4 regions of the Sporanaerobacter acetigenes DSM 13106 genome follow, and region 3 is predicted to be linked to each of the others. Evidence: riboswitches for the same ligand, from Rfam matches in the RefSeq annotation. Region 3 holds a riboswitch; each other region holds the start of a gene.

Region 1 (2,205 bases), on a different contig from region 3:
GGATATTATTATGGACTCAAGAAGGTTGGAGTAGCTAGTGTTTCTGAAATTATCAATAATGTATCTAGGTTTTTGATTGTTTTAGGATTCCTCCACTATTCTTATCCTGTAGAACTGGAATTTGGAGTCTTAGTAGCTATATGTGGAATAAGTATTGGTGAGTTTTTCGGATTAATTTGGCTAATACTTGCTTATAAAAGGGAAAATAAAAAATCTTCTTATCCTTGTTATATACAATTAAATTCAATTGATATATTAAATCAAATAATAAAAATAGCAGGACCCTTAACAATCACTGGTTATTAATATTGTTCCTAGTTTATCTGAGCAAATGGCTTTGAAAAACTATAGAAATATGAAAGCGGATATATTGTTTGCTATTAAAATCACCTTAATTATATCTATTCCATTATCTATTCTTTATAGACTTTTCTCTGAACCATTAGCTGTTTTTCTATATAATGATAAAAAAGTAGGAGAATATTTACGAATTCTTAGCTATAGCACTGTATTTATGGCACTACAGCATACTTTCTCTGGCATTCTTCAAGGTCTAAACAAACATACTGCTATAACAATAAATCGATTGATAGGCATGAGTATTCAACTACTTTTAGTATATTTTCTTGTTGGGAACCCTAAATTTGGTATTAATGGTTTCTTTATTGGATTTTATCTTCGAATTTTTGTTATATTTTTGTTAGATTTAGTTACATTGAGAAGTATAGTAAAGTTTCGTTTTCGACATATCAATTGACAGTTATAATTTTTCATGATAGTATCTATTTAGAATTTAATATAGTGACCATTTGGTACAATCTTAATGATTGTTTAAAAGGGAAGTTCGGTTGAATTCCGACACGGTCCCGCCACTGTGATAGATAGAACCTTAAGTTTACCACTGTACTTAAAAGTATGGGAAGGTTTAAGGTTTGTTATTCTTAAGTCAGGAGACCTGCCAATGGGAAAAGCTGTTTATTACTCACGAGGATGGGGAGATGCTATTAAAAGTAGGTTAAGCATATGATTTATTCATATGTATTAAATATGTGTGCTTAATCTGATTATTAATAATGCTCTTTCTATAACAATAGAAAGATTTTTTTCTTTATGTCTACAATCCCGTGGTAATAACTCAGCAAATTTTTGCTGAGTTTTTTCATTTTATACTACAAGAAATGGGAGGGAAAAGTATGAATATTCATGAGTATCAAGCAAAAGAGATATTGAGAAGCTTCTGTATACCAGTACCTAATGGTAGAGTTATTTATGATCCAGAAGATGCTGAGAGAGCTGCTTGGAGAATAGGTACTGATATTGCAGTAGTGAAATCACAAATTCATGCTGGAGGTAGGGGAAAGGCTGGAGGTATAAAAATAGCAAATTCAATAGATGATGTCAAGAAGTATTCTAAAGAGTTAATAGGTAAAATCTTAGTGACACCTCAAACTGGGCCTAAAGGAAAGAAAGTAAAGGCTGTTTTGATTGAAGAAGGTTGCGATATTTTTAAAGAATACTACTTAGCTTTTGTTTTAGATAGAGAAAAGTCAAAGATAACTCTTATAGCTTCTGAAGAAGGTGGAACTGATATTGAAGAAATATCAAAAGAAAAGCCTGATATGATATTTACAGAATCTATTGATCCATTACTTGGAGTATTAGAATTCCAAGCTAAGAGGATAGGCCTTAATATCAATATTCCACAGGAGTTGATAAATCAATTTGTAGAGGTTGTTATGAATTTATATAAATGTTTTGTAGATAAAGATTGTACACTGCTAGAAATAAATCCTTTAGTAGTAACGGAAGATAAACAATTGTTAGCTTTAGATGCAAAAATGAACTTTGATGAAAATGGTCTATATAGAAATAGAGATATATGTAATTATAGGGATTTAAGTGAAGAAAATGAAAAAGAGATAGAAGCATCAAAGTATGGATTGTCATATATATCTTTGGACGGCAATATTGGATGTGTAGTTAATGGAGCAGGATTGGCAATGGCTACAATGGATACTATCAAGTATTATGGGGGAGAACCAGCAAACTTTTTAGATGTTGGAGGAGGAGCAACAGAAGAAAATGTAACCAATGCATTTAAAATAATAATATCTGATTCCAGAGTTAAGGGGATTTTTGTCAATATATTTGGCGGAATAATGAAATGTGATGTTATTGCCAAGGGAATTGTAAATGCAACTAAAG
Region 2 (2,205 bases), on a different contig from region 3:
ACGTTCTCTTTCTTCTTTTTTCTTTCTTTCTTTTTCTTTTTTTGCCTCTTTTATAGCCTTTTGTCTTTCTTCTTCTTTTGTAGTCTGCTTTTCTTTTTCATTGCTGCCTTTATCTTTGTTTAGCTTATCTTTCTGTTTCTCTATTGCTTTTTTTATTTCTTCTTGAAAACTATTAACTGGTTCAGCTTCTTCAATTATTTCCTTATCTATATTGTCTTCTTTACCTTTTTTAGCTATTTTTTTAACTTCATCTCTTGTAGATGTTTTATTTTCTTTTTTTGATTCTAATAATTTTTCCCACACAGATTTTTTATTATTTTTAGATTCTGATTCTATTTCTGCTATTTCTTCTATATTTTCTTGTTTTTCTGTATGAATTTTGTTTTTTTGAGATCTAAGTTGAGCTAACAAAGAATAGTTATCTTCATCTTTTTCTATTTCTTTTGCATTTGGATCTATCCAATATTCAATTTCAAGTTTATTAGATTTAGCAAATGCTTCTTCATTAAAAAAGTAATTACCTATTATGTCAAATACATGAACCCCGCCTACTATTATTGCTGCTATCAAAAGTAGTAACAAGAAAAACTTTTTGTTTTTCATATCATTAACCTCCTACTTCTTTTCCTTTCATGAAAACAAAAAAAACACTACCTTTTTTATAAGTAGTGCCTCCAGTTTTCTGGTCAGCATATTTTATAGTTTTATTGATTTCTTTAATTCTTGGATTCTTATAGGTTCACTGTCTTGAACTATAATATTGATTTCTCCAAACTCTGTTTTTCTTATTATCTCTATGAGCTTTCTTTCCCTATTAGTTAGCTCCATCGTTGAATTTTTTTCATCTATCATTAAACCAACCCCCTTAAAAATTTAAAGTCTTAAACCCTCTAAGGAATTTAAGACTTTAAAATAATATCAAAATTATAAATATTCATCACAATACCCTAATCCAAGAAGGTTAATGAAGATAATTTATTTAGGCAGTTCTCCTGACTTATGGTTCATAGCTCTCTTTCACCTTCCCAAGAATACTCTCAGTGGCATATTGAAAAATCACTCTCCATTTACAGTGGCCGGTCCGTTCAGGATTTTCACCTGATTCCCTTTTAATCTTTGCCAATACAAAGAACCTAAATATTTTTATTCAATTTTTTAACTAACACCATTATATACCATATCTTGATTTAAGGCAACACATACTTTTCCAAAGGTTTTTGTCTATCATGGTGATTTTGCGACAGTGAGAACCGTCCCCGCTGTCTCAGCGTCCCCGCTGTCTCAGTATATATATGTGGTGAGGCCTTGTTTTTGAAGTTTCCTTAGAAGGCCCCTGTTTGCTCTGTATTCTGATATGGCTATTCCAAAGTGATCATATAGTTTTACAAATTCTAGTATTTCTTTATCTGTGTATTTGTCATCAGGTATTTTAAATATGATGTTTTTGAAACCTTTGGTATATACTAGATAGTATTCTTCCATATCTTTTACTTGTGGAATGAATCTAGTCTTTACTTCTTTTAAATTGTACTTTATATATTTCATGGCTTTGGAATTATCTCCAACCATATCTGTGATTATATAGGCATCGGTGTGGTCTTCCATCCATTGTTCCAATTCTTCAACGGTCATCCCATTGTCACAATTTACTATCAATCTTTCATCAGTTGTCCATTCCAAATCTACTTCCATAAGTCTAAGACCATCTTCATAGTATTCATCCAATTTAGCCTTTGTATCTGCTGCAAATCCTATAGTGTTTTTGTTTTGAATTTCTAGTTTTTCTTCAGGTTCTTTGGCTATTATTTCATCTGAACCATTGATTATACTCCCAATAAGATCATTATTTAAAATATATTTAGATTTGTCTATTTCAGATATGGCTCTTCCATATCCTTCTCTACACTCTTCCAGTGGTATGGACTTTCTAGTCTTTAAATCTATGGCTCTACTGTGGTCAAATATTCCATCCCTAGACATGACAAACATCTTTTCATCATCTATAAAGGAACCTTTTCTCATGTGAATTTGTTGAGCTACAATTTGATCTTCCGAATTCAGCAAATCTAGTCCAAACATAATTCCCTTTTCATTTTCAATTCCCATGATATTTAGTATTGTAGGGAGAAAATCCAATTGACTTCCAACTGTGGAAACAGTTTCATTTATATCTTCTCCAGGTACATGAACTATAAGAGGGATGTT
Region 3 (2,205 bases):
TGTATGCAAGGGGGACTATTGTAGGGCTTACTAGAGGGGCAAATAGGAATCATATCATAAGGGCTGCTCTTGAAGCTATAGCCTATCAAACCAAAGATGTATTACAGGCAATGGAAGAAGATTCAGGAATAGCCCTAAAAGCATTAAAAGTAGATGGTGGTGCTGTGGCAAATAATTTCCTAATGCAATTCCAGTCAGATATATTAGGAGTACCTGTTCACAGACCAAAAGTTATAGAAACTACAGCACTAGGAGCAGCATATTTAGCAGGATTAGCAGTAGGTTTCTGGAAAGACACAGAAGAAATATCTACAAAATGGAATGTAGACAGAATATTTAATCCAGAAATGAATGAGGAGCATAGAGAAAAGATATATGCAGGATGGGAAATGGCAATTGAAAGATCAAAAAAATGGGAAGTAGAAGAACAATAAAAAAAGAATAGGGGTTTTCCCCTATTCTTTGCATCTGTCTATGATATCTTGAAATGATACTGAATCTAAATCATTTTTAAAATTCTCTTGAATTTCTTCCAAAGTTTTATGTACAGGACATTTTTCTGGGCCTTCGTTGTTACATTCTTCTGGATGTTCAAGACATCGATTTAAGTAAATAGGTCCTTCTATGGCTTCTATAACATCTTTTAAAGTTATTTCACTAGGTGCTTTTTTTAGAGCATAGCCACCTTTAACTCCCATGAATGATTCTACTATATTTGCATCTCTCAATTTTTGAAGAAGTTTTAAAAGAAACCTTAACGGTATATTTTGTTTTTCAGATATTATATTAGCACTCAATTTTGCTCCTGGTCCCAATTTTGATAGGTAAGCTACTACTCTCAGTCCATAATCAGCTTCTTGAGTTATTTTCATATTATGCTCCTTAAATATCAATATATTTTACCTCATTATATACAAGAAGGGCTATTTTGTCAACATAATATTGACATATTAATATCATACTATTGTGACGGGAAATAAGTATTTTGGAATATATATGTTGAAAGATTCTTTTTCTTGTGATAATGTTATTTATGAAAAAGTGAATATGAGAAAAGTATAGGTTATGTTTTGCATAAAGTATTAAAAGGGAAATCGGTGAAAATCCGATGCAGCCCCCGCTACTGTAAGTGGGTACGAAATCAATATAGTCCACTGGATTTTTTCTGGGAAGGCATTGAAAGTAGGATGATCCACAAGTCAGGAGACCTGCCTATGGCTTTTTTGAGTAAGTCTTCGGTGGGAAGTCTGAGCTTTTTTGTTGGTTTTTCAACGTATATGGAAAAAAATCCCTAAACTGAAGTTGGGGATTTTTTTAATACAAAAAGTGAGGTGTTTTTATGAAAAACAAGAAGTATTTATTATCCTTTATGTTTTTACTTCTAGTTTTAGCTCCTTCTATATCTAATGCTATGCATATAATGGAAGGGTTTTTGCCTGTGAAGTGGGCAATTTTTTGGACGATTGTTACGTTACCATTTTTGATTGTTGGTATAAACAGAGTCAACAAAGTATTTAAGGAAGATACAAATAGAAAGGTGCTTTTAGGGTTGGCAGGAGGATTTGTATTTGTATTGTCAGCACTTAAAATTCCTTCTGTAACAGGCAGTTGTTCTCACCCTACTGGTGTGGGATTAGGAGCAATTTTGTTTGGACCTACTACCATGACTGTTGTTGGAATCATAGTATTACTTTTTCAAGCATTGTTACTTGCTCATGGTGGGCTAACTACTTTGGGAGCGAATACTTTTTCTATGGCGGTGGTAGGACCACTAGTATCTTATGGATTGTTTAAATTTTTAAAAAAGAGAAATGTAAAAACTTCGGTATCTGTATTTATAGCGTCAGCACTGGGGGATCTAGCCACATATGTCATCACTTCCATTCAGCTTTCTTTGGCTTTTCCAGATAAAGTTTCAGGCTTCTTAGGTTCCATGGGAAAATTTTTGAGTATATTTGCTGTGACACAAATACCTTTAGCAATAGTAGAAGGCATCTTAACAAGCATAATTTACAATTTATTGCTTGAATACAATGAGGAAGGGGTGCTTGGAAATGAAATCATCAAATAAAAAAAATATATGGTTATTTATATTGGCAATTGTAATAATTATAGTACCTCTAATATTTATGGGTAGTTCTGAATTTGGTGGCGCTGACGATGCAGCTGAAGATATAATAGGTGAAATAGATCCAGATTATGAAC
Region 4 (2,205 bases), on a different contig from region 3:
AAATCTTTCTTTGCAAATTGTCTTCCGCTGAAATAAGCTTTCCCATATACTTCACTGGATGAGGAAAACTGTAAGGATCTCCTATAAGCAAATCTAAAAGAACTGCCAATATAATATCCATCACATAATTCACCTATTTCTTTAAAACAGAGTAAATATACTCCATATTCATATTTTCTCTAACTACCTTTGCAAGTTTAGATATCTCTTCTTCTCTTTCCCATTCCCTTTGTTCTTTGCTATTGCAATTCTTTTCATAATCTAAAAGACTATCTTCATCTTCAAGTTCCAAATGAACATAGGGAATAGTTCCAACTACAGGAATATGAATTAGTTTTTCTATCATGTCTATGCCTGATTGTAAAAGAGATATATCTCCTCTAAACTTATTTATGACAAGTCCTTTTATTCTCTTCCTTTCTTCTTCCTCTAAAAGCATTACTGTTCCATAGAGAGATGCAAATACACCTCCTCTATCTATATCAGCTATCAACAATACTGGAGAATCTGCCATTTCAGCCATACCCATATTTACAATATCATTTTCCTTTAAATTTATTTCTGCTGGACTCCCTGCCCCTTCTATGACTACTACATCATAAGTGCTCTCAATTTCTTTAAACGTCTTTAATATCATAGGTTTTAAACTACTTTTAAATTTAAAATATTCTACCGCATCCATAGTATATTTATTTTCGCCATCTATAAAAACTTGACTAGTTCTATCTCCAGTAGGCTTCAAAAGAATGGGATTCATTCTTGAATCTGGCTTAAGTCTAGCAGCAGCAGCTTGAAGTGCTTGTGCTGTACTTATTTCACGGTCATCTTCAAGGATATAAGACTTAGATGACATGTTTTGAGATTTAAATGGAAATACAGTAAATCCATCTTCTACAAATATTCTACACAATGCTGTGCAAAGCATACTCTTTCCTGCAGAAGAAGTAGTACCTTGTACCATAATACTTGTCACTTTCTCACCTCCAAAAAAAAGAGAACCTTCTCGAAGTTCTCTTGCCTATAAACCAAAAACAAACACTACCTTTCCCTCCGAAAGAATGCTTTTAGTTCAGGCAGGTTTCCTGACTCATGGCTAAATCCTCTTTCCTCCTTCCCAGCAAAGCCAGTGGATATGGAATTCGTCACCATTTACAGTAGCGGGGGCTGTAGTGGAATTTCACCACTTTCCCTTTTAACCCATAGGGCACCTAAACCACTATTCTATTTTCAATTTAATAATATCATTCTTATTTATTTTATGTCAAATAGATTCGTCCCCATGCTTTAAAATATGATATCCGCAATGTTTAAAGTTGTTTCATCTTTGTTCAATGCAGAAAGAAAATCTACTTTTTTTACAACTTTAGCTAATATTCCTCCATTGTCTTCTTTTATTTCTCTTTCTTTATATTGTTTCTTGACAATATCTAAAAATTCATCATAAGAATATATCTTGAATTTTTCTATATCATATTTTTCTGCCAATATTTCGAGGAATCTTATGACAATATCTTCATAATCATTTTCTTTATCTGTTCCTAAAATTTCACTTATCTTTGGCATTATAAACTCAAACAAAGCCCTTCTATAAGGTACATTTTCTATACCAAGAACTTGTCCTATCTCTAAAATTTTGTCTTCACCTAAATTTAATAGAGTATTTAAAAAATATTCTTCATCTCTTTTAGGTTCAATATAGTATTTATAGCCCTTAAGTTTTCTCAAAGCCTTTATTCCATCATAATATCCAAGTTGCAAATCCCTTCTAGCTGTTTCACTGTCAAAATCTAAGGTTTTCCCTAAATCCTCATTGGGCGAAATATATATAATATTTAAATCTTTAGTGTCAAATTTTTTAGCTCTCCCTACCCCATGAGTCCTTATAGCAATTAAATCTTTATATCCTTTATCCGAAAGCAAATTTATAGGAAGATTGTTGTAAACTCCTCCATCTATATACTTTTTCCCATCTATTTTTTCTTTTTTAAATACAGGAAAATATGCACTAGCAATTAAATAATCTACAAGCATTCCTTTAGGGATATCTTCAATATATATTTCCACAGGTTTTAAATCTGAAAGGGATACTGTGACTATGCCAAAATCCTTTCCTGAATTTCTAATTTTTTCTTCATCTATTACTTCTTCTAACAAATTTCTCAAAGGAGTTATATCTAATCCTCCATCATTTATAACTCCTTTAAT

The links. A riboswitch is a leader RNA that binds a small molecule or an ion and turns the genes downstream of it on or off. The one in region 3 is predicted to bind cobalamin.
Region 1: linked by a shared signal. The riboswitch ahead of sucC (ADP-forming succinate--CoA ligase subunit beta) and the one ahead of BUA21_RS10495 (energy-coupling factor ABC transporter permease) in region 3 are both predicted to bind cobalamin.
Region 2: linked by a shared signal. The riboswitch ahead of BUA21_RS04495 (DUF2292 domain-containing protein) and the one ahead of BUA21_RS10495 (energy-coupling factor ABC transporter permease) in region 3 are both predicted to bind cobalamin.
Region 4: linked by a shared signal. The riboswitch ahead of BUA21_RS09640 (cobyric acid synthase) and the one ahead of BUA21_RS10495 (energy-coupling factor ABC transporter permease) in region 3 are both predicted to bind cobalamin.

The regions. Positions count from the first base shown of each region.
Region 1 is NZ_FQXR01000002.1:99,698-101,902, reverse strand. It holds gene BUA21_RS00500 (oligosaccharide flippase family protein) at 1-306, shown strand, start outside; gene BUA21_RS00495 (MATE family efflux transporter) at 338-757, shown strand; cobalamin riboswitch at 794-977, shown strand; gene sucC (ADP-forming succinate--CoA ligase subunit beta) at 1,194-2,205, shown strand, end outside.
Region 2 is NZ_FQXR01000004.1:105,757-107,961, forward strand. It holds gene BUA21_RS14890 (DUF4430 domain-containing protein) at 1-603, opposite strand, end outside; gene BUA21_RS04495 (DUF2292 domain-containing protein) at 697-852, opposite strand; cobalamin riboswitch at 966-1,152, opposite strand; gene BUA21_RS04500 (sulfatase-like hydrolase/transferase) at 1,282-2,205, opposite strand, start outside.
Region 3 is NZ_FQXR01000011.1:8,086-10,290, forward strand. It holds gene glpK (glycerol kinase GlpK) at 1-434, shown strand, start outside; gene BUA21_RS10490 (RrF2 family transcriptional regulator) at 456-872, opposite strand; cobalamin riboswitch at 1,044-1,230, shown strand; gene BUA21_RS10495 (energy-coupling factor ABC transporter permease) at 1,340-2,071, shown strand; gene BUA21_RS10500 (energy-coupling factor ABC transporter substrate-binding protein) at 2,055-2,205, shown strand, end outside.
Region 4 is NZ_FQXR01000009.1:27,322-29,526, reverse strand. It holds gene cbiB (adenosylcobinamide-phosphate synthase CbiB) at 1-121, opposite strand, end outside; gene BUA21_RS09640 (cobyric acid synthase) at 134-973, opposite strand; cobalamin riboswitch at 1,056-1,227, opposite strand; gene BUA21_RS09635 (patatin-like phospholipase family protein) at 1,285-2,205, opposite strand, start outside.